Regions from separate parts of the Janthinobacterium sp. GW821-FHT03C10 genome, predicted to be linked through region 3. Evidence: predicted binding sites of a transcription regulator. Region 3 holds the regulator's gene; each other region holds the start of a gene.
The links. Region 3 encodes FNR, which switches genes on or off when oxygen is low (the NO sensors DNR and NnrR bind a similar motif). Its sites were predicted from a motif close to TTGATNNNNATCAA; they were not measured.
Positions count from the first base shown of each region.

Region 1: AC07VH_RS22230 (universal stress protein) is a predicted target of FNR. The motif match lies at 4,541-4,554, and genes of this name have one in related genera.
Region 2: ubiU (ubiquinone anaerobic biosynthesis protein UbiU) is a predicted target of FNR. The motif match lies at 2,293-2,306, and genes of this name have one in related genera.
Region 4: AC07VH_RS02030 (serine protein kinase) is a predicted target of FNR. The motif match lies at 1,042-1,055, and genes of this name have one in related genera.

Region 1 covers NZ_JBWKUN010000007.1:35,745-42,959, forward strand. Annotated here, with positions in the region: gene AC07VH_RS22215 (S41 family peptidase) at 231-1,367, shown strand; gene AC07VH_RS22220 (chemotaxis protein CheA) at 1,420-3,309, opposite strand; gene AC07VH_RS22225 (protein phosphatase CheZ) at 3,309-4,169, opposite strand; gene AC07VH_RS22230 (universal stress protein) at 4,636-5,103, shown strand; gene AC07VH_RS22235 (response regulator) at 5,246-5,890, shown strand; gene AC07VH_RS22240 (Crp/Fnr family transcriptional regulator) at 6,228-7,034, shown strand.
Region 2 covers NZ_JBWKUN010000003.1:210,412-217,626, reverse strand. Annotated here, with positions in the region: gene ubiT (ubiquinone anaerobic biosynthesis accessory factor UbiT) at 1-149, opposite strand, end outside; gene ubiV (ubiquinone anaerobic biosynthesis protein UbiV) at 169-1,065, opposite strand; gene ubiU (ubiquinone anaerobic biosynthesis protein UbiU) at 1,192-2,229, opposite strand; gene AC07VH_RS12145 (hypothetical protein) at 2,392-2,802, shown strand; gene AC07VH_RS12140 (ribonucleoside triphosphate reductase) at 2,926-4,674, shown strand; gene nrdD (anaerobic ribonucleoside-triphosphate reductase) at 4,671-4,868, shown strand; gene AC07VH_RS12130 (anaerobic ribonucleoside-triphosphate reductase activating protein) at 4,861-5,565, shown strand; gene AC07VH_RS12125 (Pls/PosA family non-ribosomal peptide synthetase) at 5,714-7,215, shown strand, end outside.
Region 3 covers NZ_JBWKUN010000005.1:64,674-71,888, forward strand. Annotated here, with positions in the region: gene ccoN (cytochrome-c oxidase, cbb3-type subunit I) at 1-1,323, shown strand, start outside; gene ccoO (cytochrome-c oxidase, cbb3-type subunit II) at 1,339-1,953, shown strand; gene AC07VH_RS17390 (cbb3-type cytochrome oxidase subunit 3) at 1,955-2,158, shown strand; gene ccoP (cytochrome-c oxidase, cbb3-type subunit III) at 2,151-3,071, shown strand; gene ccoG (cytochrome c oxidase accessory protein CcoG) at 3,076-4,458, shown strand; gene AC07VH_RS17405 (FixH family protein) at 4,513-5,037, shown strand; gene fnr (fumarate/nitrate reduction transcriptional regulator Fnr) at 5,164-5,922, opposite strand; gene AC07VH_RS17415 (response regulator) at 6,162-7,215, shown strand, end outside.
Region 4 covers NZ_JBWKUN010000001.1:519,383-526,597, reverse strand. Annotated here, with positions in the region: gene AC07VH_RS02035 (chymotrypsin family serine protease) at 1-982, opposite strand, end outside; gene AC07VH_RS02030 (serine protein kinase) at 1,274-3,289, shown strand; gene AC07VH_RS02025 (DUF444 family protein) at 3,292-4,593, shown strand; gene AC07VH_RS02020 (SpoVR family protein) at 4,590-6,107, shown strand; gene AC07VH_RS02015 (SDR family oxidoreductase) at 6,166-7,215, opposite strand, start outside.

The DNA of each region.
Region 1 (7,215 bases), on a different contig from region 3:
TATTGGACGACACAGAACCGAAACAGGCAAAAGCGTGGGATTGGCGATACAAAGTTTGGCTACATTGTTGGATATGAGCTGGAAATTGCCGATATCGGCATATCGGCGACATGGCGGCCCCATCTGCGTGCAGGCCGCCGAACGAGCCACGGCGCGGCCAGGAATTGATACTTTTTCTTTAATTTTTCGTGTATTGTATTTCGACAACAATTTCAGGAAAGACTGTACTGATGAGACTGTGTTTTTTTGCCGCCACGCTCCTGGCTACTTTGACAGTCAGCCATACGCAAGCGGCCACACCGGGCGAGACCTGCCTGCAGGACTTGCGCGTCCTTCCCGCCTTTTTGCTGGAAAACGATACTGGCGCGCGCCAGCATCTGGCACAAAAAGGTCAAGCGTATTTCGATCAGGCATTGGCCAGCGCCAGCACCGCGGCGGCCAGGGTGAACGATGAGGCTGCCTGCAATACGGCACTGTCCGGTTACCTGAGCCAGTGGCGCAAAGGCCACCTGCAGATCATGCCGACCGGTGCGCTGAAGCATACGACACCAGTTGCAGCACCATCCTCAACCGCCGCGCCAACGGCCACCACCGATGACAGGGCGCCATCGCTGCAGCTGCTGTCGCCGCATACGGCGCTGCTGACCTTACCGAGTTTTTTCCCCGGGTACGCCGGGCTCATCACTGATTTACTGGAAAGCAAGCGCGACGAACTGGCCAGCCGTCGAAACTGGATTATCGATGTGCGGCGCAACGACGGCGGCAGCGACAGCACATATGCGCCCTTGCTGCCATGGCTAGCTTCAGGCGAGAGCGTCAATATCGGTGGTGAATGGCTGTCCACGCCGGCCAATATCGCCAGCCAGGAAAACATCTGCGCGCTGTACGCTCCAGGCGATGCCACCTGCACGAAATATATGGCACTGGCCGTCACCCGCATGCGCAGCGTGCAGCCCGGCCAGTTCGTGGCGCAAAGCACCAACGGGCCTGTCAGCTATGCGAGTGTGTCTGGCCAGGCAGTACAGCCGTCCAGGGTGGCGGTACTGGTCGACCGCGACTGCGCCAGCTCCTGCGAAGAATTCCTGCTGGCGGCGCGGCAAAGCTTTCATGTGAAATTGATCGGCCGCAACAGCGGTGGCGCGCTCGATTATTCGAACCTGCGCATGCAATCCCTGCCTTCAGGCCTGCGCCAGTTGGCCTACGCCACCTCGCGCTCGGCCCGCCTGCCGCAGCTGCAGGTGGACCTGGGCGGCATCATGCCCGACATCTACCTGCCGCCGCCGAAGGACGAGGCGGAGCGCGCCCAGGAAATCGTGCGCGTGCAGCGCTGGCTGGAAGGCGGCACGCTGCGACCGGACGGCGCATAAAAAAAGCCCGCTGCGCAATCTCCGCAGCGGGCTTGATTTTTCCAAGCAGAGCTTACGCCGCCATGCGTACCGTGCCGCGGCAGCCGTCCATCAGGAAGGACAGTCCCACCACCAGCACCAGTTCGCCTTCGGCCGAGCGGGCCGTACCCGTGATGCCTTCCACGGTGATGGCCGTCATCGGCTTGATCACCAGGTCGGCCGTGCCATCGACGGCTGCGACGGCCAGGATATACGGCTGTGGCGCGGCGACGACGATGCCGACGCGCTCGCTGCACGATTCGTAGCCCAGGGCGCCGGCCAGCGACCGCACGGGCAATGGACGGCCCTGGTCTTTCAGCACGGGCGCGCCGCCCACTTCCATGAAGGTTTCCGGCAATTCGACGACGCGCTGCACCACGGCCATCGGCAGCGCCAGCGCGGCGCCCGAGGTCGACACCAGCATGGTCGGCACGATCGACAGTTCGATCGGCAGGCGGATGGCAAACTTGGTGCCCTTGCCCAGCATGGATTCGATGTGGATGGCGCCGCGGTTTTTCTCCACGGCCGTCTTCACCACGTCCATGCCCACGCCGCGTCCGGAAACGCTGGACGCCACTTCCTTGGTCGAGAAGCCTGGCAGGAATACCAGCTGGAAGCATTCGTCGTTGCTCAACTGCGCGTTTTCGCTGATCAAGCCCTTTTGCTGGGCCTTGCTGCGCAAGAAGACCGGGTCCATGCCCTTGCCGTCATCCTGCAGCACGATCATGACGCTGTTGGCCTCTTGCCAGGCTTTCAGCGAAATATACGATTTGGCGGGCTTGCCGGCGGCCAGGCGCGCTTCCGGCGATTCGACGCCATGGTCGAGCGAGTTGCGCAGCATGTGCACGAGCGGATCGTACAGGCTGTCCACCACGACGCGGTCGACTTCCGTCTCCGCGCCCTCGATGGTCAGCTCGACGTCCTTGCCCAGGTCTTTCGCCAGTTCGCGCACCAGGCGCGGGAATTTCTGGAACAAACGGCCCACTGGCTGCATGCGCGTGGCCAGGGTGGCCCGCTGCAGTTCCGTCGAGTAGCGCGAGGCGCGTTCCAGGGTTTCCGCCAGGGTCGCCATCAGGGTGGCGGCCTGGCCTTCGAATTTGAATTGCAGCAGGCGCTCGAGCAGCACGGCAGCCTGGTTGGCGGCCTGCACGGATTCGCCGGCCACTTCCAGCAGCGCGTCGAGCTTGACGGCGTCGACGCGGATGCTGTCTTCCTTGACGGGCGCGGCATGGCGCACTTCCGGACGTTCTTCGCGGCGTTCCGCGCCATCCCAGGCCTTGGCGGCCGGCTTGGCGGCAGCGGCAGGCGCGGCGGCCACGGCGGCTGGCGCAGCAGCGACGGCGGACACGGGTGCCGCAGCGATCTGGCTGGCGGCCGGCACGACGGCGTTGTACATCGCCTCCCAGTCCAGGCCATCGGCGCTGGCCGTGGAAACGGCGGCGGCAGCGGCCGGCGCGGCGACAACGACTTCGGCGACCTCGGCAACGGCCACGGCCGCTTCCGCCACCACGGCGGCGGCCGGCGCAGGCGCATCCATGCCCTTGCCTTCGATGGCGTTCGTCAGGATGTGTTCCAGCTCTTCCGGCATGGCCGGCAAGCTTTCCGGCGCGGCGCCATTGGCCAGTTCCGTCAGCTGGTCGGCCACGAAACCGGAAGCTTGCAGCGCCGCCTCGATGGCGATCGGGGTCACGGGCGCGGCGCCCGTGCGCAAGGCGTCGAACAGGTTTTCCGTCAGATGGCAGGCCGCCACCAGCGCGGGCAGGCCCATGAAGCCGGCGCCGCCCTTGATGGTGTGGAAGGAACGAAACACGGCATTCAGTGTTTCCTTGTTGTCAGGATCGCGCTCGAGGCGCAATAAGTGCTCTTCAACATTAACCGCAAGATCCATCGCCTCAACGACGAAATCCTTGAGCATATCGTCCATTAGAATCCCAAATCCGCAAGAAGGTCGTCTACATTATCCTGGTCCAGCGCCACCGACGGCACGGAGGGGCCCTGCATCAGCGGCGCATCCTGCTTCTGTGCCAGCTTTTCGCGCACCTCGGCCGGCGCGTTGTCGCGCAGCAGCTGAGCCAACTCGTGCTCTACCGTCTTGGTGATGTTGACTACTTTTTTGATCAGCTGGCCCGTGATGTCCTGGAAGTCCTGCGCCATCATGATTTCCAGCAAGCGCGCTTTTTCCGCTTCCGTCGCTTCGGCAACGGCTTGCGCGAACTGGCGCGAATCGCCGGCCAGGGCCTTGAATTCTTCCAGGCTCAGCTTGCCGTCGAACAGGGCCGTCCAGCGGCCATCCATGTCCTTGGCTTTCTTCGACAGCACATCCTGCGCCGGCATGCCTTCGTCGAGCGTGTTCAAGACCTTGTTGGCGGCCTGCTCCGTCAGGGTGGCGACATACTCCAGGCGGTCCTGGGCGTCGACGATCTGCGACGACGCTTCCGTCAGTGCCTTGTCGTAGCCCAGTTCGCGCAGCGAATCGTGCAGCAGGCGCACAATGCCGCCCAGGCGCTCGAACATCGGCTTGTCGGACTGGTCGACGGGATCGGCCGCGTCGCCGGGCGCGTCGGCGCTGGCGGCGGGCGCCGCTTCCGGCGCGGCGGCCACGGGCGCCGCTGCGGCTGCCGGCACGGCGGCGCTGGCCGACACGGAGTCGAACAGCGCGTCGAAATCGTCGTCCGCAATCACGGCGGGAGCGGGCGCGGCGGCAGGTGCGGGCTGAGCCGCGGCCGCACTTTGCGCAGATACTTCATCGAATAATGCATCGAAATCATCAGCGGCGTTGGTCATATCCCTGCTTCTCCATAATTTGTCAAAATTCCGCCTGAACTGTGCGTTTTACAGACTGATACCCGCAATTTCTCGATTAAGATGATTTGAGGCAATACCGCTGCGATGGTGCGAGTGTAGCAGGGCGCCGCCCTGTTGGTAAATCTCAAAACGCGCTTCCTGGTGCAAAGCTGCTGCATAAGAGCTTTTCCACCAGGAAATAACTGTTCCTGCTGTTGTATTTTGAAATACTACCATTGGCGTGCGTGCAAGACCACGCGCCGCACAAGAAATCCTGCCTGCGGGCGCCTGCGCAACAGCGCCGCATCGATATCGTTGCAGCCAAATACGATCTTTCTGCCAATGTTGTCTATACTGAAGGTGCAGTTGTGTTGATAATTATCAAGTCTTTACATGAATACAATGCTGCCGCCGCGTCTACAATAAGAGGCGTTGCGCGCGCCGAGTCACCGCCAAAGGAGCTGCCATGTATAAGAAAATTCTGATCGCCACGGACGGCTCCACCGTCTCCAACTTGACGGCCTGTGCCGGCGTTGCCTTTGCCGAACAGATGCACGCCGACATCCTTGCCTTGTACGTGGCGCCCGAATACCAGTACCCGGTGTACATCGAGATCATTCCGCCAAGCTATCCCAGCGAAGAGGAATACCGCATCGCCATGCGCAAGGCGGGCGCCGACCACTGGCAGCCCATCCTCGACGCCGCCGCCAAGCGGGGCCTGGAAGCGACGGGCTTGACGGCCTTTTCCGACAGCCCGGCCCTGAAAATCGTGGAAGTGGCGCAATTGCAGCATTGCGACCTGATTTTCATGGGCTCGCACGGCCGCAGCGGCTGGGGGCAGTTGCTGCTGGGCAGCGTCACCAATAAAGTGCTGTCGCACTCGAAATTGCCGGTGCTCGTGCATAGGCTGATCAAGGAACCCGCAACGAAATAAACGGTCACATGGCCACGGGGGCCGCCGCTGCCGGCACATGAAGTAAAAGGCAAACTTGCGGCCATTTCAGTTAAAATGACAACATTTCTCGTTTCTCAACATATGATTGTCCGGCGACGGACACCCTCCAGATTGCCCGCCTATGATACGTATTGTGATTGCCGACGACCACACCATCATGCGAGAAGGATTGAAGCGCATCCTTGACGGCGCGCCGGACATCGATATCGTGGGTGAGGCCATCGACGGCTTTGAAGTGCTCAACCACGTACGCCAGGGCGGCTTCGACCTGTTGCTGCTCGACCTGTCGATGCCGGGCCGCAGCGGTGTCGACCTGATCCGGCAAATCCGCAGCGAGGCGCCCAAGCTGGCCATCCTGATCCTCACCATGCACGAGGAAGAGCAATATGCGGTGCGCGCCATCCGCGCCGGGGCGCAAGGCTATCTGACCAAGGAAAGCGCGGGTACCCAGCTCGTGGGCGCCATCCACAAGGTGGCGTCGGGGCGCCCCTACATCAGCGCCGAGGTGGCCGAGCAGCTCGTGCTCAACATCATGATGCCGAATGAAAGCTTGCTGCACAAACAGTTGTCGGACCGCGAGTTCGAAGTGTTTTCCCTGCTGGTGGCGGGCAAGTCGATCACGGAAATCGCCAACAACCTGCACCTGAGCGTCAAGACGGTGAGTACGCACAAGACGCGCATCATGCAAAAAATGGGCATGAGTTCGCTGTCGGAAATGGTGCAGTATGCCGTGGCGCACCGCCTGCTCTCCCCCTTCAAGACGTAAGCCCCGCGACGCGCGCCCGCGCGTCCTCTGTAGGAACAATCCTACCCTCCCTACCGTAGCTCTTACTCCCATATTCAGCCACTGCTGATATTAATTGCATACGGTTGTTGGCATACTGAAACCAGTAATCAAGTTGCTGGGAAGTTATTTCATCACACAGCAAGTCGTCAGCGAATTGAGCTTTACCTGCCTGGACGCGCGCCGCCCCTTCACCGCCCGCCGTCCTGCGCACCCTGTTATTCAACTCTGAACTACCTGTCACCAGGAGATGAACATGCTGTCCACGCAAACGCCTGAAACCCGCGCCGCCGCCCCATCGCTGGCCCCCTCCTCTCCGATGGAAGCCGGGCGCCAGCGCCAGGGGCGGCTATGGTCGAACCTGAAGGAGGTGTGCGATCTGCTGCATATCTCCAGCGCCTGCACCATCGCCGCCGACGAACTGCTGTTCCAGCACGTGCAATTCAAGACGGGCCAGCGCGTGCACACCATCGGCCAGCCGTTCGACACCCTGTACATCGTCAATTCGGGCTTCCTGAAAACCGTGCTCATCGACGAATTCGGCAATGAACAGGTACTCAGCTTTCCCATGAAGGGCGACATGCTGGGCGTGGACGGCATCCACTCGCGCCATTACTCCTCGGAAGCGGTAGCCCTGTCCGACTGCGACCTGATCCTGCTGCCGTTCAAGAAGCTGACGGCGCTGGGACGTGTCCACCTGGAACTGGAAAACGTCATGTACGGCGTGATGAGCCGCGAACTGGTGCGCGAACAGGCGATGATCGGCATGCTGGGCGCCCTCAGCGCCGAAGCCCGCGTGGCGCGCTTCCTCGTCTCGCTGGCCGACCGCTTCGCGCAGATGGGCTACTCGAGCAAGCTGTTCAATCTGCGCATGACGCGCCATGAAATCGGCAGCTACCTGGGCCTGACCCTGGAAACGGTCAGCCGCACCTTGTCCGCCTTCAATGAAATCGGCCTGATCACGGTTGACCAGCGCACCATCGGCATCAAGGATCCGGACGCCCTGAAAACCCTGCGCCGCCTGCCGCCTTCGCGCTCGCGCGCCAAGCAACTGGCCGCCGCCAAGCTCAAGGCCGACAGCACCGCGGCCGCCACCGCCTCGGCGCAATTGCTGGCCACCATCTAAGTACGCCCGATTTCTTCCAGCTTGGCACAGGCTTGACCCGGCCGAGGCGCGCACCGCCTTGGCCGGGTCTTTTTTGCTGCCGCGCCGCGCCCGCGGCCGCCTTTGTGCAGCGCCATCCTCGACGCTGCCATCCCATCGCAAAAAAGCGCGGATTCCGCACAAATAAGCCTTGCTTTTCGGG
Region 2 (7,215 bases), on a different contig from region 3:
ACGAACAGCCAGGAGGCGGGATACGGCGGCAGCTTGGACAGCAATTCGGCCAGCGGTTCGGGCAGCCGGTACGACACGGCGGGTTTGCTCATGCCGGGTTTGGCCGGGACGGGGGCCGGGACGGGCAATCTTTCCAGTTGATCTTGCATGTTCTTCCTTTCGATGCGTTCAATGGGCGGCGTGCTGTTCCATGCCGGGCTGGCCGTGCCAGTAGCCGTCGCAGGCGCCGGCCGGCTGGCAAGCCGCCAGCTGGGCCTGGGCGCCGATGCCGCTGACCTGCCCTCGGCGGGCGCGGTCGAAGATGGCGATCACCTGTTCCGTATGCATGGCTTGCGGACTGATGCGCGCCACCGACACGCCCATGTCGCGCATGGCGTCGAGTTCGCGCACCAGGTTGTAGACCAGCGCCGACTGCGTCTGTGTGCCGTTCAACACGAGGAAGGGCACTTCATCGCGCGTGCGCAGCAGCAGACCGTCCGGCTCTTCCAGGCAGCTGTAGCCGCAATCGTCCTTCGGCAGGTTGCGGTTGCGCGCCGTGAAGCAGCGCGCGGAAAACGCCAGCGGCATGCGTCCGTAGGCAAACACTTCCGTCTCCAGCCCTTCCGGCTTCTGGCGCTGCATCTCGGCCAGCGCCGTCTGCCCCATTTCCAGCGGCATCACCCAGCGCCGCGCACCGAGGCGCGCCAGCAGTTGCAGGCTGGGGCCATTGAACAGGTTCAAATGGGGGCCGGCGACGAAGGACGCGCCCTTTTCCATGCAGTGCACGGCGCCCATGTCGTTCGCTTCGACGCCGTAGCGGCCATTGCCCGTGATGCGGCGCAGGGTCGCCAGTTCCGCGCCCGCCTCGATCAGCGCCTGCGTCGACAGCACCACTTCCTTGCCGGCGGCGGCCAGCATGTCGGCGATATCGAGCCAGTCGGCCAGGCGCAGCTCATGCCGGCGCGAGCAGACGGTTTCGCCCAGGTACACGATATCGACGGCGGTGCCGGCGATCTGCTGGTAAAACTCGAAAACGGTGGCGCGCGGCCAGTAGTACAGCAAGGGACCCAAAGATAGTTTTAGCATGCCTTTTCCAATATTTTTTAAGTTACAAAACCGTAGCGAGCGGCTCGCGGCGGGGCCGAGAAGCGCAGCCGTGCTCCAGCACGGTGAGCATCGCAGGCCGCGCCCCGGGACGCGCAGCAGGTTTTGCTATTTCCAGGAGCGGTGATACGCGCCCAAGGTGTGCTGCTGGCCCTCGGCCAGCTTGTCCATGGCCGCCATCCAGCCCGGCTTGACGGCGTAGCGCGCATTGCCTTCGCGGCAGGCGTCGATCGCTTCGCGCCACACGCGCGTCACCTGCGCCACATAGGCGGGGCTGCGCTGGCGCCCTTCGATCTTCACGGCGCGCACGCCCATGGCGATCAGTTGCGGCAGCAGCGCCAGCGTATTCAGGCTGGCCGGCTCCTCGATGGCGTAATACTCTTCGTCGTTGACTTCGAAACGCCCCTTGCACAGGGTCGGATAGCTGGCGTTTTCGCCCGGTGCGTAGCGGTCGATCAGCACGCCGTTCAGGCGCGATTCGAGGCCGTTCGGCGTTTCCAGCCAGCGCACGGATTTCGCCGGCGAGCACACGCCGTGCGTGTTCGGCGCCTCGCCCGTCGCATACGAGGACAGCGCGCAGCGCCCCTCGACCATCACGCACAGGCTGCCGAAGCCGAAGACCTCGATCTCGACTTCCGTCTTGGCGATCAATTGCTCGACCTGCGCCATCGACAGCACGCGCGGCAGCACGGCGCGGGCGATGCCGAAGTGTTCATGGTAAAAATTGATGGCTTCGTAGTTGGTGGCCGAGCCCTGCACGGACAGGTGCAGGCGCAGCTGCGGGTGGTGCTCGCTTGCATACGCCATCAAGCCCGGATCGGCCACGATCATGGCGTCGATGCCGGCCTGCGCGGCGCGGTCGATGGCGCTGCGCCACACGGCCCAGTTGTGCGGCTGCGGATAGGTGTTCAGCGCCAGCAGCACCTTGCGTCCATATTGGTGGGCGTAGCGCACGCCCTCGGCGATGGCCTTCTCGTCGAAATTGAGGCCGGCGAAATTGCGCGCATTGGTGGCGTCGCGAAAGCCCAGGTAGACGGTGTCGGCGCCATTGTCGACGGCCGCTTTCAAGGCGGGCAGGCTGCCGGCGGGGCAGACCAGTTCCAGTGGTCCGGCCACGCGGGTGGCGGTGGTTGATTCAAGCATCATGGTGTTCACAGTCCTGTATCGGCTCAGGGTGCAGACTATAGCCCCGCCCATACCGCCCAGTCCTTGACGCAGGTGAAGGAATGCATGCATGGCTGGCGCGCGTTCAACTTGCTTGACCTGGCTGTAAAATGCCCCCCTTTTCTCCCTGTCCGATTGCCCGCCATGCCCCGCAAACCGCTGCTGATCTTCCTGCTCACCCTGTTCCTCACCGTGCTGCAAGTGCAGTGGGCCGCGCCCACGGAAGGCTACGACGCCGAGGCGCTGTCCATGCTGTCGCCCGAGGTGCTGGGCGCGTATCCGGGCGTGCTGCTGCTGTTCCTGCAAGCCGTCCTCGCCCGCCGCGCCATGCCCGTGGTGCGCCAGGCCGCCATCAGCACGGGCTTGCTGGCCTTATACTGGCTGCTGGCGAACTACGTCACGTTCGATATCCGCGTCGCCAGCTGGAGCACCTTCTCGCCGCTGGAAATCTGGGCGCACGTGCTGCCCGCCTCCAGCATCAGCATCGCCGCCTGCGCCGCCGCGCATTTTGGCCTGAGCTGCTTCATCCTGCGCCAGGGACGCGCGAAAAAGTAAACGGGGACGCTTTTTTCACCTGCATCAAGGATTCGTCACGCAACTGCACGCGCCCTTTGACGCCACTATATTTAGTGATTAATCTCCACAAAAACACCGCATGTTGTGTTTATTGGAGGTTTCATGACGACAAATGCAGTTTCCCCCACACGCGGCCAGGTCGATGTCGCCGCGTCCATCAATGAATACCTGGAGCGGCGCGACTGGCGTGTCAACGCCAACGCCAACCAGGGTTACTCGCTGGGCGGCCTGATACTCAACGTGTCGGGCAAGGTCATCGCCAACTACTGGCTGGACCAGGTGTATCCGCCGGAAGTGGGCGCGGCGCACCGCGAAGCGGCCCTGCACATCCACGACCTCGACATGCTGGCCGGCTATTGCGCCGGCTGGTCGCTGCGCACCCTGCTGCACGAAGGCTTGAATGGCGTGCCGGGCAAGATCGAATCGGGTCCGCCCAAGCACATGTCGAGCGCCATCGGCCAGATCGTCAATTTCCTCGGCACCCTGCAGAACGAATGGGCCGGCGCGCAGGCGTTCAGCTCCTTCGACACCTATATGGCGCCCTACATCCGCCAGGACAGCCTGCGCTATGAAGACGTGCGCCAGTACATGCAGGAGCTGATCTTCAACCTCAACGTGCCATCGCGCTGGGGCACGCAGACACCGTTCACCAACCTCACCTTCGACTGGGTCTGCCCGGACGACCTGCGCGATCAGATTCCCGTCATCGCCGGCCAGGAGATGGACTTCAGCTATGGCGAGCTGCAGGCGGAGATGGACATGATCAACCGCGCCTATATCGAGATCATGATGGCGGGAGACGCCAAGGGCAGGGTCTTCACCTTCCCCATCCCCACCTACAACATCACCGAGGATTTCGACTGGCATAGCGAAAACGCGGAACGCCTGTTCGAGATGACGGCCCGCTACGGCCTGCCCTACTTCCAGAATTTCATCAATTCGGAACTCAAGCCGAACATGATCCGCTCCATGTGCTGCCGATTGCAGCTGGACTTGCGCGAACTGCTGAAAAGGGGCAATGGCCTGTTCGGTTCCGCCGAGCAGACGGGCTCCCTGGGCGTGGTGACGATCAACTGCGCGCGCCTGGGCCACCTGTGGCGCGGCGACGAAGCGGCGTTGATGGCGGACCTGGACCGCCTGCTGGAACTGGGCAAGACCAGCCTGGAAATCAAGCGCCGCACCATCGAGGAACTGATGCAGCAGGGCCTGTTCCCGTACACGAAGCGCTACCTGGGCACCCTGCGCAACCACTTTTCCACGCTGGGCGTGAACGGCATCAACGAGATGATCCGCAATTTCAGCGGCGACGCCTGGGACATCACGAGTCCCGAGGGCCATGCGCTGGCGATCCGCCTGCTCGACCACGTGCGCGCCCGCATGGTGGCCTTCCAGGAAGAGACGGGCCATATGTACAACCTGGAAGCGACGCCGGCCGAAGGCACGACGTACCGCTTCGCCCGCGAAGACCGCAAGCGCTATCCCGCCATCCTGCAGGCGGGCACCGTCGACAATCCATACTATACAAATTCGTCGCAGCTGCCCGTCGGCCACACGGACGACCCGTTCGAGGCGCTGGAATTGCAGGACGCGCTGCAGCGCAAGTACACGGGCGGCACGGTGCTGCACCTGTACATGACGGAAGCGCTGTCGGACGCGAATGCCTGCCGCGAGCTGGTGAAACGCGCCCTGAGCCGCTTCTCGCTGCCCTACATCACCGTCACGCCCACGTTTTCCATCTGCCCGCGCCACGGCTACCTGGCCGGCAAACATGAATTTTGCCCCACCTGCGACGCGGAGCTGATCGCCCGCAAGCAGGCCCACCCTGCTCCATCACTTGAGGAAACGCCATGAACGCACGTCCCGACTTCACTCCCGCCATCACCCTGCTCGACACCGAACGCCAGCGCTGCGAAATCTGGACCCGCGTGATGGGCTACCACCGCCCCGTCGCCTCGTTCAACATCGGCAAGCAGGGCGAATTCCACGAGCGCCAGTACTTTACGGAAACGAGCGCACGGCTTGGCCAGCCCGCCTGCCATGGCTGAGTTGAAAGTGGGCGGCCTGACGCCCTTTTCCGCCACCGACTACCCGGGCAAGCTGGCCGCCGTGGTCTTCGTGCAGGGCTGCCCCTGGCGTTGCGGCTATTGCCACAATCCGCACTTGCAGGCGCGCACGCCGGAAGGCGCCATGCCGTGGCAGGACGTCCTGACCTGGCTGCGCCGCCGCGTGGGCCTGGTCGACGCCGTCGTCTTCAGCGGCGGCGAGGCGTGCATGGACCCGGCGCTGGGGCGCGCCATGCAGGACGTCCAAGCGCTGGGTTTCGGCATCGGCCTGCACACGGCCTGCATCTATCCGCAGCGCCTGCAGGAAGTGCTGCCCCTGGTCGACTGGGTCGGCTTCGACATCAAGGCGCCGTTTGCCGACTATCGCCATGTGACCCGCGTGGCCGGCAGCGGCGACCCGGCGCGCGCCTGCCTCGACGCCATCCTCGCCAGCGGCGTCGCCTACGAATGCCGCACCACCACCCACCCGGACCTGCTGCCGGACGCACAGCTGCTGGCACTGGCCGCCACCCTGGCCGCGAAAGGCGTCGACAACTACGTGCTGCAGCAGTTCCGCGCCGAAGGCTGCGCGGACGCGGCGCTGTCCGGCCGCCCCCTGCACGGCTATCCGGCGGCGGCTACTGTGGCGCAAATCGGCGCCATGTTTCCGCGATTTACATTCCGTAATCATGGCAGTTGATCCAGCCGCCACATAATGGCTGAAAACTCTACAAAATTCCCCGTTCTGCAACGCTGAAATGTCTCGCGTGCTGTAATGTATCAACTGTGCCGCGCACCATGCGCGGCCCATCAGATTCTTCATTCCGCATTACAGATAAGCGTCATCCATGAACGATTTCACCGCAGTCAGTCCAGGCACCACTTCCACCCACGCCGACATCCTGTATGGCCCGCCGCGACCGGATCTGCTGCGCGAGGAAGTGCTGGCCGACCTGCTGGAAGCGACGGCGCGCCGCTGCCCGCAGCACATCGCCCTGATCGATGGCGCGCGCCGCATCACCTATGCGGAACTCGATGCGCAAGCGGGCCTGGCGGCATCGCGCCTGGTGGCGGCCGGCGTCAAGCCCGGCGACATCGTGGGACTATGGCTGCCGCGCGGCGCCCCTTTGCTGCTGATGCAGGCGGCCATCGCCAAGGCGGGCGCCGCCTGGCTGCCCGTCGATGAAGACACGCCCGTCGAGCGCCTGCAGGTGTGCCTCGATGACGCCAACGGTGCCGGCGTCGTCAGCTGCGCGCAGTTCGCGCCGCGCCTGGAGCAGGCCGGCGTCCAGCGTCCCGTATGGACGGCGGAAAGCCTGCTGGCCCCCGCCGCGCCGGGCGAACTGCTGCCCGCGCGCGGCACAGTCTTGCCCAGCCACCCGGCGTACGTGATCTACACGTCCGGCTCGACGGGCAAACCCAAGGGCATATTGATCAATCAGCGCAGCATCTGCCACTTCCTGCGCAGCGAAAACGCCGTGCTGGAAGTGGCGCAAGGCGACACCGTCTACCAGGGCTTTTCCGTCGCCTTCGACATGTCGTTCGAGGAAATCTGGATCGCCTACCTGGTGGGCGCGACCCTGTGGCTGGGGCCCAAGGAAATCTCGGGCGACCCGGAAGCCTTGCCGCGCGCGCTGGCCGCCAACCACGTCACGGTGCTCCACGCCGTGCCGACCCTGCTGGCTCTGTTCGCAGAAGACGTGCCAAGCCTGCGCCTGATCAACCTGGGCGGCGAGATGTGCCCCGAGTCCCTCGTCGAGCGCTGGTCGCGCCCGGGCCGCGCCATGTTCAATACCTACGGTCCGACGGAAGCGACCGTCTCGTGCAGCCTGGCGCGCCTGCGGCCCGGCGTCCCCGTCACCATCGGCACGCCGCTGCCCAACTACGGCTTGCTGGTGCTGCAGGTGGCCGAGCCGGGCGAAAGCCGCCCCCTGACTTTGCTGGCGCGCGGCGAAACGGGAGAATTGTGCATCATCGGCCCCGGCCTGGCCGAGGGCTACCTGGGCAGGCCCGACCTGACGGTGGAAAAATTCCTGCCCAATCCCTGGGCGAGCAGCGAGGACGATGCGCGCCTGTACCGCACGGGCGACCTGGCCCGCATCGACCCGGACGGCCAGGTGCTGTGCCTGGGCCGCGCCGACGACCAGGTCAAGATACGCGGCTTCCGCGTGGAGCTGGGCGAGATCGAAGCCGTGCTGGCGCAGCAGCCCGGCGTGGGCACGGTGGCCGTCCTGCTGCGCAAGGATGACGGCATCGACCAGCTGGTGGCCTACATCGTCGGCAGCGACGATGCACCCGGCGACGCCCTGGCGGCGAAAACCCTGCGCGCGGCCCTGAACCTGCATTTGCC
Region 3 (7,215 bases):
CAGCTGGCCTGGCCTGCCCTGAACCTCGACATACCATGGCTGACATACGGGCGTCTGCGTCCGCTGCACACGAATGCGGTGATTTTCGCCTTCGGCATCTGCGGCCTGTTCGCCACCTCGTACTACGTGGTGCAACGCACCTGCCAGGTGCGCCTGTTTTCCGACAAGCTGGCCGCCTTCACCTTCTGGGGCTGGCAAGCCGTGATCCTGTGCGCGGTCGTCAGCCTGCCCATGGGCCTGACCCGCGGCAAGGAATACGCCGAGCTGGAATGGCCTATCGCCATCCTCATCGCCGTCGTCTGGATCGCCTACGCCATCGTCTTCTTCGGCACCCTGATCAAGCGCAAGGTCAAGCACATCTACGTGGCCAACTGGTTCTTCGGCGCCTACATCCTGGCCGTGACGATCTTGCACGTGGTCAATGGCGCCGTCATGCCTGCCTCGTTCACCAAGTCGTATTCCGCGTATGCGGGCGTGCAGGACGCCATGATCCAGTGGTGGTACGGCCATAACGCGGTGGGCTTCATCCTGACCGCCGGCTACCTGGGCATGGTCTACTACTTCATCCCGAAACAGGCCGAGCGCCCCGTGTACTCGTACCGTTTGTCGATCGTCCACTTCTGGGCGCTGATCTTCACCTACATGTGGGCGGGCCCGCATCACCTGCACTACACGGCCTTGCCTGACTGGACGCAATCGATCGGCATGGTCTTCTCGCTGGTCCTGCTGGCACCAAGCTGGGGCGGCATGATCAACGGCATCATGACCCTGTCGGGCGCCTGGCACAAGCTGCGCACCGACCCGATCCTGAAATTCATGATCGTCTCGCTGTCGTTCTACGGCATCGCCACCTTCGAAGGTCCGATGATGTCGATCAAGACCATCAACTCGCTGTCGCACTACACCGACTGGACCGTTGCCCACGTGCATGCGGGCGCCCTGGGCTGGGTGGGCTTCATCACCATGGGTTCGATCTACTACCTGCTGCCGCGCCTGGCGGGCCGCACGCAGATGCACAGCACGCGCCTGGTCGACGTGCACTTCTGGGTAGCCACCATCGGCATCGTGCTGTACATCGCGGCAATGTGGATCGCCGGCGTGATGCAAGGCCTGATGTGGCGCGCGGTCAATCCGGACGGCACCCTGACCTACACCTTTGTCGAGAGCGTGAAAGCGACGTATCCGTACTACGTGGTGCGCGTGGCCGGTGGCCTGCTGTACCTGTCGGGTATGTGCATCATGGGCTACAACACCTGGATGACCTTGCGCGGCAGCAAACTCCCCGTCGCCCGCATTCCGGAACTGAACGCGGCGCACGCCTGATAGGAGCAAAAGCAAATGAAATTTTCACATGCATGGATTGAGAGAAACCCCTGGCTGCTGATCGCCCTGGTCACGGTGGTGATCAGCATCGGCGGCGCCGTCGAGATCGTTCCCCTGTTCTTCCAGAAGAGCACGACGGAGCCCGTCGCCGGCCTGAAGCCGTATTCGCCGCTGCGCCTGGCGGGCCGCGACATCTACGTGCGCGAAGGCTGCTACAACTGCCATTCGCAGATGGTGCGTCCGCTGCGCGCGGAAACGGAACGCTATGGCCACTATTCGGTCGCCGGCGAGTTCGTCTACGACCGTCCGTTCCAGTGGGGTTCCAAGCGCACGGGTCCCGACCTGGCCCGCGTGGGCGCCCGCTACAGCGACGAATGGCACCGCACGCACTTGAACAACCCGCGCGACGTGGTGCCCGAGTCGAACATGCCGGCCTACCCCTGGCTGGCGAAGACCAAGCTGGTGCCTGACGACATCATGCCGAAGATGCGCGCCCTGCAACGCCTGGGCCAGCCGTACAGCGATGCGGAAATCGCCGCCGGCCCCGCGCAGCTGCAGGACAAGACGGAAGAAGACGCCCTGGTCGCCTATCTGCAAGGCCTCGGTACATTAATCAAAACAAGGAATTAGCATGGCAATCGAAAACCTGTTTGACAGCGCCAGCAGCGTCATGACGGTGGTTTCCTTTACGACGTTCGTGGGCATCCTGTGGTGGACGTTCAGCCGCAGCAACAGCGACTTCGACGCGGCGGCGCGCCTGCCGTTCGCCGACGACGCGCTCGACTATCCGGCCGAGGCCGAAATGAACCTGGCGAAGGAGCGCAACCATGGCTGACTTTACCAATGGCTTCTGGAATATCTATGTCATCGTGCTGTCCCTGCTGGGCATCATCGGCTGCGGCGTGCTGCTGTACTCCCAGTCGAAAGTGAAAGTGGCCGCCGGCGCCCCCGCCGACGGCACCACGGGCCACGTGTGGGACGAGGACTTGAAGGAACTCAATACGCCGATGCCGCGCTGGTGGATGTGGCTGTTCTACATCACCATCGTCTTCGCGCTGGCCTACCTGTTCCTGTATCCGGGCCTGGGCAACTACGCCGGCAGCCTGGGCTGGAAATCGACGGGCCAGTACGAGGAAGAGCTGAAGAAGGCGGAAGCCGACTACGGTCCCCTGTTCAACAAGTACCTGAGCCAGGACTTGAAGACGGTGGCGGCCGATCCGCAGGCGCAAGCCATCGGCCAGCGTTTGTTCCTGACCTACTGCGCGCAATGCCACGGTTCGGATGCGCGCGGCAACAAGGGCTTCCCCAACCTGACGGACAAGGACTGGCTGTATGGCGGCGAACCCGACATCATCAAGACCACCATCATGCACGGCCGCAATGGGCAGATGCCGCCGATGGGCGCCGCGCTGGGCTCCGAAAAGGATGTCGAGAACGTGGCCCATTACGTGCTGAGCCTGTCCGGTTCCACCTCGGACCCCGTCAAGTCCGTGTTGGGCAAGGCCAAGTTTGGCGCCTGCATGGCCTGTCACGGCGCCGATGCGAAGGGCAACCAGATGCTCGGTGCGCCTAACCTGACGGACAAGGTGTGGCTGTACGGCGGCAGCGCCGATACCATCATGGAAACCGTGCGCAAGGGACGCAGCAACACCATGCCGGCCTTCAGCGATTTCCTCGGCGAATCCAAGGTACACGTGCTGTCGGCGTATGTCTGGAGCCTGTCGAATCCCCAGACGCCCGTGAAATGATGTAATGGAACCTCAAGTCATCAAGATGTATGCGGCCCGCGAGCAAATCTACCCTCGCGAGGCCAAAGGACGCTACGCTACCTGGCGATGGGTATGCGTATGGCTTACCCAGCTCGCGTTCTACGGCTTGCCGTGGTTGACCTGGAATGGCAGGCAAGCCCTGCTGTTCGATTTGACCACGCGCAAGTTCTACATTTTCGGCGTCGTGCTGTGGCCCCAGGATTTCATCTATCTGGCGGCCCTGCTGATCATCTGTGCGTATTTGTTGTTCCTCGTCACGGCCATTGCCGGGCGGGTATGGTGCGGCTTTTCTTGCCCGCAAACGGTATACACGGAAATCTTCCTGTGGGTCGAACGCCGCATCGAGGGCACGCGCAGCGCGCGCATGGCCCTCGACAGGCAGGGTCCCTCCGTGCGCAAGGCATTCAAGAAGACGGCCAAGCACCTGGTCTGGGGCGCCATCGCCCTGTGGACGGGCTTTACCTTTGTCGGCTACTTCACGCCGATCAAGGAACTGGCGCGCGAGGTGACCACCCTCAATTTCGGTCCCTGGGAATGGTTCTGGGTCTTGTTCTACAGCCTGGCAACCTACGGCAACGCAGGCTGGCTGCGCGAGCAGGTGTGCAAATACATGTGCCCCTACGCGCGCTTCCAGAGCGCCATGTTCGACCAGGACACGCTGATCATCACCTACGATGCCAAGCGCGGCGAACCACGCGGCGCCATGAGCAAGAAGGCTGGCAACAACGACAAGCTGGGCGACTGCATCGACTGCACCCTGTGCGTGCAGGTGTGTCCGACCGGCATCGATATCCGCAACGGCCTGCAGTATGAATGCATCGGCTGCGCCGCCTGCGTCGATGCCTGCAATACCGTGATGGACAAGGTCGAACGGCCGCGTGGCCTGATACGCTACAGCACCGACCATGCGATGGAAAACAACTTCAATTCGAAGCAGATCCGCCAGCGCGCCATGCGCCCGCGCGTGCTGATCTACACTTCCATCCTGGCCCTGATCATCATCGCCGTGTGTACTTCGCTGGCCCTGCGCACGCCGCTGAAAATGGACGTGATCCGCGACCGCGGTTCGATGGGACGCGAAGTGGAAGACGGCATGATCGAAAACGTCTACCGCCTGCAGATCATGAACACCTCCGAGCAAAGCCAGCATTTCAAAATCAGCGCATCCGGCTTGCCGGGCCTGACCTTGCTGACACGCGAGGAAGTGACGTTGCAGCCGACGGAAACGCTGGGCTGGCCGATCCGCCTGCGCGTGCCGCACGGCGTCGGCGAGAAGGGTTCGAACAAGATTGCAATCGAATTGCACTCGCTGGACGACCCGTCGCTGCACGTGCGCGAAAGCGCGGTCTTCATCGTGCCGCGCTAATGCAGGAAGGCCGGTCCCCGCATGGGGGCCGGCCATTTACACAGGAGAAATAGCATGTCCGACAGTCTGAAACTGCAAGCCCCCGTTGCCCCGTGGTACAAGCACCGCTGGCCATGGCTGCTGATGATCGGTCCCGGCCTGTCCGTGGTCGTCGGCAGCTTCATGGGTTATATCGCGTTTACACAACCCGATGCGCTGGTGGTGGGCGACTATTACAAGCAGGGCAAGGCCATCAACCAGGATTTGAAGCGCGACACGATCGCCAGCGACCTGGCCATGGATACGACCCTGGCGTATGACGTCGCCGCAGCGCGCCTGAGCGGTTCCGTGCACAGCTTCGGCAAGGCGTACCAGAGGCCTTTGCTGCTGCACCTGGCGCATGCGACCCTGCCGGAAAAGGATATCAAGCTGCTGGTGCAGCCCGATGCGGCCGGCAATTTTTCCGTGGCGCTGCCGATGCTCGAACGCAGCCGCTGGCAGGTGCTGGTGGAAAATGACAAGCGCGAGTGGCGCCTGTCCGGTATCTGGACCTGGCCGCTACAACGCAGCATCGCGCTGCACGCGGATGAAGAGCTATAACGTACAGCGCCGGGAAAAAACCGTAGCGAGCGGCAGTGATTTGTGGCTGAGAAGCGCAGCTGTGCTAGAGCACAGCGAGCATCGCAGGCCGCAAAGCGCGACGCGCAGTAGGTTTTGACGGTGCTGTTATTTGCAGACGTCCGTGCCGGCCGTAATGGCCTTCAATTTCGCCGGCTGCAGGATCTCGATCTCTCGGTTGGAGACGCGCAGCCAGCCTTCCTTCTTGAATTTCGACAATAAACGGCTGACGCTTTCGATGGTCAGGCCCAGGTAGTTGCCGATTTCCTCGCGCGACATGCGCAACTGGAATTTACTGCTCGAATAGCCGCGCGCTTCATAGCGCGACGCCAGGTTGACGATGAAGGCGGCAAAGCGCTGCGTCGCCTGCATATTGCCCAGCAACAGCATCACGCTTTGCTCGCGCGTGATTTCCTGGCTCATCATGCGGTGGAAATGGCGCAGCAGGGTCGGCATGTTGCCCAGCAATTGTTCCAGGCTGGAAAACGGGATTTCACACACTTCGCTGTCTTCCAGGGCCACCGCATTACAGTGGTGGCGGTCGGCGCTGATGGCGTCCATGCCCAGCAGTTCGCCAGCCATCTGGAAACCCGTCACCTGCTCTTCGCCGCCCGGATTGATCTGGTAGGTCTTGAAGTGGCCCAGGCGGATCGCGTACAGGTTCTGGAACGAGTCGCCGATGCGGAACAGCGAGGCGCCGCGCACGATCTTGCGGCGGCGGCCGATGATCTGGTCCAGCCTGTCCATGTCGCCCACATCGAGGCCCATCGGCAGGCACAATTGATGCATGCTGCAGGTCGAGCATCGCGCACGCAACGCTTCCACGGTCACTGTGGGCAAGGTTGGAGTGAGTAGCGCTTCAGTCATGTCGGTACCTTTTAGAAAATGCAACAACAAGTTTACTGCATACAGGGTTGCCGTGTGCCAATTTCACCGCAATTTCACCGAATAAACGACGTCCCGCCTTTAATTATATGGCAACATCGTCAAAAGCCCATGCGGAGAGGGCAATTTGCGTGGCGGCGCTTGCCAAGCTGGGGTATTGATAGGAAAATTCCTGACAGCATTATTTGCCGCCTGTGCCGCCCGGTACTGAAAAGGAAATCATGAAGCCTCTCGGCATCAAAGCAAAAGTCGCGCTGGCCACCAGCCTGACCTCGATCGCCATGATCGCGCTGGTCACCATGATCCAGGTGCAGCACATGCGCGACGATTTCACCCGGGTACTGCTGAGCCAGCAGTCGTCCCTGATCAGCCGCACCGCCGCCGAGCTCGACGACAAGCTGGGGATGCTGCTGCAGATCGTCACCCTGACGGCCCGGCAGCAGCCGCCGGAACTGATCGCCCAGCCCGCCCAGTTGCGCGAATACTATTCGCGCCGCTCGATGCTGGTGCTGTTCGACGACGTGCTGGTGCTCGACGCGCACGGCGCCGTCGTGGCCGACATGCCGGAAGTGGCGGGGCGCGCCGGCATCAACGTCGCCGAGCGCGAGTATTTCCAGACCGTGCTGCGCACGCGCCAGCCCATGATCACCGAGCCGATGCTGGGCAAATCGAGCGGCATGCCCATCGTGCAGATGGTGGCGCCCGTGCTGGCCGCCGACGGCCAGGTGGCCGGCGTGGTGATCGGCGTGCTGCGCCTGTACAAGGACAACCTGCTGGGGCGTTTGCGCTCGGAAAAGATCGGCAAGAGCGGCTATTACTTCATCCTCACGCGCGGCGCCGTGCCGCGCTACGTGCTGCACCCCGATACCAGCCGTTTGCTGCAGCCGCGCCTGCCGAACGCCAACCTGACGACCACTCAGCTGCTGAAGGACGATGGCGAAGGCAGCATGGTCAGCACCAACAGCCGCGGCATCACGGCCGTCAACAGCTTCAAGCGCCTGAAATCGGTGAACTGGCTGCTGGCCGCCTCGCTGCCCCTCGACGACGCCTTCGAACCGTTCGACGGCGTGCTGTACCGGCTGGTGCTGTGGAGCATCCTCGCCTCGCTGCTGGCCGCAGCCGTGCTGGGCTGGGTCACCGTACGCCTGCTGTCGCCCCTGGTGCGCCTGCGCGACACCCTGCAGGCGCTGCGCACCAGCGGCAGCCGTTTCACCCCCGTTCCCGTGCAGCAGCGCGACGAGATCGGCGAGCTGACGGAAGCCTTCAACGGCCTGA
Region 4 (7,215 bases), on a different contig from region 3:
CGATCCTGCCGCCGCCGTAATTGACGTTGATGGTGGCGCCAAGGCCCGTGATGCGGCCCTGCGTCAATTGCGTCGTGCGGCCGGACTTGCCGACCATCATGCCTAGCGCGGGCGCCACCAGCGCATTGCTGATGCGGAAATACGCGGGTACGCCGCCGCTCAGGTAGACCAGTTCGGGCCGCACGCGGTCTGGCCAGGCCCAGCCGGTGGCGCAATCGACATAATTGACGCCGCCGCTGAAATTGATGGGCACGAAGCGCTCGAGCACGGCCACCTGGTCTTGCGGGCAGCGGCCGCCGTCGACGGGGCCAGGCTGCACGATACAATCGTTGAACACGCCGCCATTGGAATTGGCCAGCACGTGATTATTGCTAAGAATCATCAAACGACCGTTGCGCGGCGCGCTGCGTCCCACGGCCAGGCAGCCGATGGTGCCGGCCGTGATGCGGAAATGCCCGACCGACACGCCGCCCGGCGCCGGGCGCAGGCGGAACCGGTGCGGCTGCGCATCGATCACGCCCGTGACGACAATATTCACGGGGACATGGTCGCTGGCCACGGCGCGCACGCCCATGGCGCCCACGATGGCAGCCTTGGCGCGGTCGACGGAGGTGGCTTCGGCCACGTACAGGGTCAGGGCCGGCAAGCCCGGCTCGCCGGACGAGCTGTCGCTGGCGCCCTCGCCCAGGCCGATGGACACGCCCTGGATATTGCCGCCGTCGCTGAAGGCATCGGCCGCGCGCACGCCGCCCGCCTGGGTGATACTTTGGCGCATGCCGTCTTCGATGCTACGCTTGATTTCCAGCAATTCCATGCTGACGCCGCTCAAGGCGTCGGGCACGTCCGCGACGGATGCGCTCTCGATCGTATTGTCGTCTGCGCCGGGGACGGCGAATTGGCCGACGGCCTCTTCATCGTCCGCGCTTTGCCCCCTGCCGCTGCCGCCAGGCGGGGCGCTGAAACCATTCTCGTTGCCTGTCATCGTGTTCTCCTCGTGGGTCGCCGCAAACCACCAGTGTGGACGGCCCGCGCGGGCCGGTATTGATCTGGATTGAACCGCGCGGACGCATGGCCGCCCTGCGCCGCAGGAGACAGCAAAGGAAAAAATAGTTCCCTTGCCAAGGTTGAGCAAGATCAGGCGTGCGGCCGGAGTCGCCGCCGTATACTTGACTGACAGGCGGGAAGCGGGCCTGTTCCACGGCAGCAAGGCCGGCAAGGTTGGCAGGGTTGGCAACAACGCGGCAACGCCAGCAACGGTATGGATGGGAAAACAATGACGAGCCCTGGTACGACAAGCCACGACGAGGCGCCTGCGGGCGGACAGGCAGGCCACAGCGCCGCGGATGCCGGCGGCCCAGACGCAGGCCAGCATGCGGGTTTTGTGCACGGCATGGCGGCATGGGCGGAAAAGCACCGCATCAGCCCCTGGCGCGGCAGTTTTGCCGACTTCATCGAACAGATCCTGCCCGGCCGCGCCGCCTTGCTGACGCGCAGCGCGCACCAGTACCTGTGGGACATGATGCGCTGGAATGGCCAGACCGACGCCGCCGGGCGCTTCCGCTGCCGCCTGTTCGACGACGAACTGTTCGGCATCGACGAGGCGATCGACCGGGTCGCCGCCTACTTCAAGGCGGCCGCCGCCGGCTCCGAGGTGGGCCGGCGCATGCTGTTGCTGCTGGGCCCGCCGTCGGGCGGCAAGTCGACCATGGTGATCCTGCTCAAGCGGGGGCTGGAAGAGTACAGCCACAGCAGCGAAGGCGCGCTGTACGGCATCGCCGGCTGTCCCGTGCACGAATCGCCGCTGCATCTGGTGCCGCACAGCATGCGCGCCGATTTTCGCGCCAGCTATGATGCCGAACTGCATGGCGAACTGTGCCCCCATTGCCGCGCCCGCCTGGAAGAGCAGTACGCCGGCGACTTCCTGCGCATGCCCGTCGAACGCATCCACCTGTCCGAGGCCGGCCGCTGCGGCATCGGCACGTATGCGCCGCACGATCCCACGACGGCCGACCTGGCCGACCTCGTCGGTTCCGTCGACCTGTCGAAAGTGGCGCAATACGGCGACGAAGGCGACCCGCGCGCCTGGTCCTGGTCCGGCGCCGTGTATGCGGCCAGCCGCGGCATGCTGGAAATGATCGAAATCCTCAAGGTCAAGCGGGAATTCCTCTACCTGCTGCTGACCCTGACGCAGGAAAAGAATGTCAAGGTGTCGCGCTTTCCCCTGATATACCTCGATGAAACCATCCTCGCGCACACCAACCTGGCCGAATTTCGTAAATTCCTGCAAGAAAGCGAGAACGAGGCGCTGCTCGACCGCATGGTCATCGTGCAAGTGCCGTACACGCTCAATTACCGCGAAGAAGCGCGCATCTACCGCAAGCTGATCCAGGCGGCCGCGCCCGCCTTCCGCGACGTGCACCTCGATCCGCACGTGCTGCATGCGGCCGCCGTGTTTGCCATCCTGAGCCGCCTGCCCGAGGGCGACGACAAGGAAGCGGAACTGGTCAAGAAGCTGCGCGTGTATGCCAACGAGGACGTCGACGACCTGCAACCGGCCGACCTGCGCCGCCTGCGCGAGCGCGACAAGGCGCCCGACGAGGGCCTGTCGGGCGTGTCGCCCCGTTTCGTCATCAACGCCCTGTCGCACGCCATCATTTCCGCCCAGCGCAACAGCCTGTCGACCATGGACGTGCTGCTGGCCCTGAAGGACGGCATCGAAAGCGATGCGCGCATCGAGCCGCGGCGCAAGCGCAAATGGGTCGATTATCTGGTGCTCACGCGCAAGGATTTTTATAACCGCTGGGTCAAGGCCGACGTGCACAAGGCCTTGTTCGTGTCATTCGAGCAAGAAGCACAGGACTTGCTGAACAAATATCTCGATGAAGTCGAAGCCATGCTCGACAACCGCCAGATCCGCGATCCCATCACCAGCGAAGAGCGCCGTCCCGACGAGCGCTTCCTGCGCGCCGTGGAAGAAAAAATCCACATCAGCGATTCGGGCAAGCAGTCTTTCCGCCAAGAAGTGGTGCGCAAGGCCATGAGCGCCTTCAAGCGGGGCGAGGCGTTCGGCCTGGGCAGCCATGCCCAATTGCACGACGCCATCCAGCAATATCTGTTCGAACAGCGGCGCGACGTGCTGCGCCTGGTCGGCTCGGCCAAACGCCCCGACGACGACGTGCGGGCCAGGATCTCCGCCGTCGAGCAGCGCCTGGTCGACGAATACGGCTACGACGCCCATAGCGCGCGCGAAGCGCTCAACTACGTGACCACCTTGCTGGCGCAGGAATAGCCATGTCCGCCACGACCACGCCAGACAGCGGCAAGCAACAGGGTCCTCCGGTACGCGACGGCCCGACAGGCATGACTGGCACGGCAAACACGGCTGGCGCCACGAGCTGCAACGGCGCCACCGGCGCGGCAGCACCGGCGGGCGCCGCGCCTGCCCTGGCCCGGCCCTGGTATGCGCTGTTCTCGCGCGGCGCGCGCGACTGGCTGCGCCACAACCAGAAAGTGCGCGACGCCGTGCAGGCGCATTTGCCCGAGCTGATCGCCACGCCGGACCTGATCGGCGGACCGCAGCAGCGCACGGTGCAAGTGCCCCTGCGTCTGCTCGAACATGCGCGCTTCCGTCTGGCGCCCGCGCGCAACAGCGTGGGCGCGGGACAGGGCGACGGCCAGCCCGGCGATCTCCTGCGCGCGGCGCGTCCCGCCACGGACGGGGCCGGGGCGCAAGGCGAAGGCGGCAATGGCGAGGGCGCCGTGCGCCTGTTGCTGGAGTTTCCCATCGACGACATTCTCGACTGGCTGTGGGAGACCTTCGAGTTGCCGGACCTGAAACCGCGCCACCTGGGCGCCATCGACGAGGTGCGGCTCGTGCGTAGTGGACTGGACCGTCATGGCGCCCGTTCGCGGCTGGACCGCCGGCGCACCGTCAAGGAAGCCATCAAGCGGCGCGCCTTGCAGGCGCGGCCCGTGCCGTTCACCAATGACGACTTGCGTTACCGCCAGGTGCTGCTACAGCCACGGCCCAGCGCGAATGCCGTCGTGTTTTTCGTGCTGGACGTGTCGGCCAGCATGGCGCAGGCCGAGCGCAAGCTGGCCAAATCCTTCTTTTTCTTTGCCTTGCAGGGCTTGCGCCGCAGGTATGCGCGCGTGGAAACACGTTTTATCGCCCATACGACGCGGGCCTGGGAATTTTCCGAAGCCGAGTTCTTCCAGGTCAATGGCATGGGCGGCACCATGGCCTCCACCGCCTTTCGCCTGAGCCGCGAACTGCTGCAGGAACACTATGCGCCGGGCCGCTACAACGCCTACCTGTTCTATGCCTCCGATGGCGAGAATTTCAGCGAAGACCGGGCGGCGGCCAGCCTGGCCCTCGGTGAGCTGGCCGCCTTGCTCAACTACATGGGCTATGTGGAAACCGTGCCCGGCGTGCCGCGCAGCCTGGAAACGGAAATGCACAGCCTGTGCGCCGAGCAGGAAAGGCGGGGCTTGCCCTTGCACAGCAGCATCCTGAGCAGGAATGACGATATCTGGGCGGCCATCCGCACCTTTTTCCAGCACGAGGCGGCCGATACGGAGGAAGCGGCATGACGCGGCATGACGCACAGCGCCACGGCAGCGCGCCAGACAAACCCGGCCTGGACGCCTACGCGGCGCGCATCGAAGCGCTGGCGCGGAAACTGGGCCTGGAATTTGCCCCCGTCGAGTTCGAACTGGTGCCGGACAGTTTCATGGCCGAGATCGCCATCTATGGTTTGCCCGTGCGCATGCGCCACTGGTCCTTCGGCGTGCGCTACATCCACCAGCTCGTGCATCAAAAGATGGGCAACTCGCACATGTTCGAAGTCATGTTTCCCGGCGACCCATGCCATGCCTACATGGCTGAACACAATTCCGTGGCGGAAAACACCCTCGTCACGGCCCACGTGCTGGGCCATGCCGACTTTGCCAGCCGCAATGCCCTGTTCCTGCGTTTCGGCGCCATGGCGGGCCAGCGCATCCTGGAACAAAGCGCGGCGCGGGCGCAGCGTCTCGAACTGGCGCTGCAGCGCCACGGGCAGGAACAGGTCGAGGCCGTGCTCGACGCGGCACTGGCGCTGGAACAGCACGTGGACATCCACGCCGAACTGCACCGCCCGCCGTATGCCGCGGCATCGGCGCCAGCCGGCGCGGGGGGCACGCCAGACAACGCTGCCGATGACGAACCTTTTGCCCGGCGCTGGCAGCGCCTGCCCGGCGAAGCGGCCGCGCTGGCGGCGCACGGGGCGGCCAGGGCGCGCCTGACCCAGCGCCCGCTCGTGCCGCCGCAAGCGGAGTACGACTTGCTGTGGTTCATCGCACAATACGGGCCGGAGCTGGCCGACTGGGAACGCGACATTTTCCTCGCCGTGCGCGAAGAGTCGTTTTACTTCTATCCCGTATATGCCTGCCAGATCATGAACGAAGGCTGGGCCTCGTACTGGCATGCGCGGCTGCTGCGCGAAGCCCACTTCCTGCCGCCGGCGCTGTATCTGTCCGCCATCAAGTCGCATTCGGACGTGGTGCGCCCTTACGCGGGCGAGCACCAGCAGGCGCTGGCCGTCAACCCCTATCATTTGGGCTTTTGCATGTGGGAACACATCATCGAGCGCGAAGGACTGGCGCGGGCGCGCCAGATCTGCCGCGACGACGACGACTGCAGTTTCATACGCAATTATCTGGACGGCGAACTGGCTGACCGCCTGGGCCTGTTCGTGCATGAAAGCCGCCTTGACGGCGAAACGCGCCTGGCCAGCCGCGACTTGACGGCCATCCGCGAAGCCATCCTGGCGCCCAAATATAACTATGGCGCGCCATGCGTGGCCGTCACCCTGCTCAACGACGACGGCAGCCTGGTGCTGCGCCACGATCACCAGCGCGACGGGCGCGGCCTCGACCTGGAGCGGGCGGAACAGGTGCTGGCGTATATCGCCCGCGTCTGGCGCCGCCCCGTCACCCTGCATACGGCCGATTTCCGGGGCACGCCGCGGGTCCTGCGCAGCAAGGCCGACGGCGTACCGGAGCCGCCCGCGCCGCTCGCCCCGACAGCACCACCGGCACCGACGGCGGCGCCCGTCCGGCGCTAAGAGGCGGAACTTGCAGGCGGAACTTGCCGGCAAGACTTGCCTGCAGGATGGGCGCGATTCAGGCCCGGCCAGCCTGTGCCACATACCAGGCGATGGTCTGCCGCAAGCCTTGCGCCAGGTTGTGCGTGGGCACATAGCCGAGCAAGCGGGCCGCCTTGGCGATGTCCGCCTGCGAATGGCGTACGTCGCCGGCGCGAAACTCGCCGTAGTGCGGCGCCTGGGGCACGTGCTGCGGGCGCACGGCCAGCAGCATCTGCTGCATGGTGGCGTGCAACTGGGTCAGGCTGGTGCGGGCGTTGACGGCCACGTTGTAGACCTGGTTGACGGCCGCCGGGTCGGTCCCGGTGGCGGCGAGGATATTGGCTTGCACGGCATTGTGCACGAAGCAAAAGTCGCGGCTGGTAGCGCCGTCGCCATGGATGCGCACGGCCTGATTGTCCAGCATGGCGGCGATCCAGCGGGGAATGACGGCCGCGTAGGCGCCCAGCGGGTCTTGTCTCGGACCGAAGACATTGAAGTAGCGCAGTCCCACCGTCTGCATGGTGTAGCAGCGCGCGTACACCTGCGCATACAGCTCGTTGACATATTTGCTCAAGGCATATGGCGACAGGGGCGCGCCGATGTGCTGCTCCACTTTCGGCAAGGCCGGATGGTCGCCATACGTGGCGCTCGAGGCCGCATACACGAAGCGCCGCACGCCCGCGTCGCGCGCGGCGGCCAGCATGTTCAGGAAGCCGCTGACATTGACGGCGTGGCACAGCAGCGGGTCTTCCAGCGAACGCGAGACGGAACCGAGCGCCGCCTGGTGCAGCACGTAGTCGACGGCGACGGAGCCGCCCGGATCGGCACGGCCGCACGCGGCCCGGCTGCCGCCGGGGTCGCTGGCGCCGCCGCCACCGTCGGCCGTAGTTGTCCCGCCGCCGGCTTCACCGTCTGCCTCACCGTCGCCGTCGCCACCGCTGGCGATCAGTACCGGCGCGCCGCACGCGCGCGCGCACGCCTGCGGGTCGCGGATATCGCCTTCGATGAAGGTGAAGCGCCGCCATGCCGCTTCGCCCACGCTGGCGCGCACCTGCTCCAGGTTGTGGCGGTGGCCCGTCATGAAGTT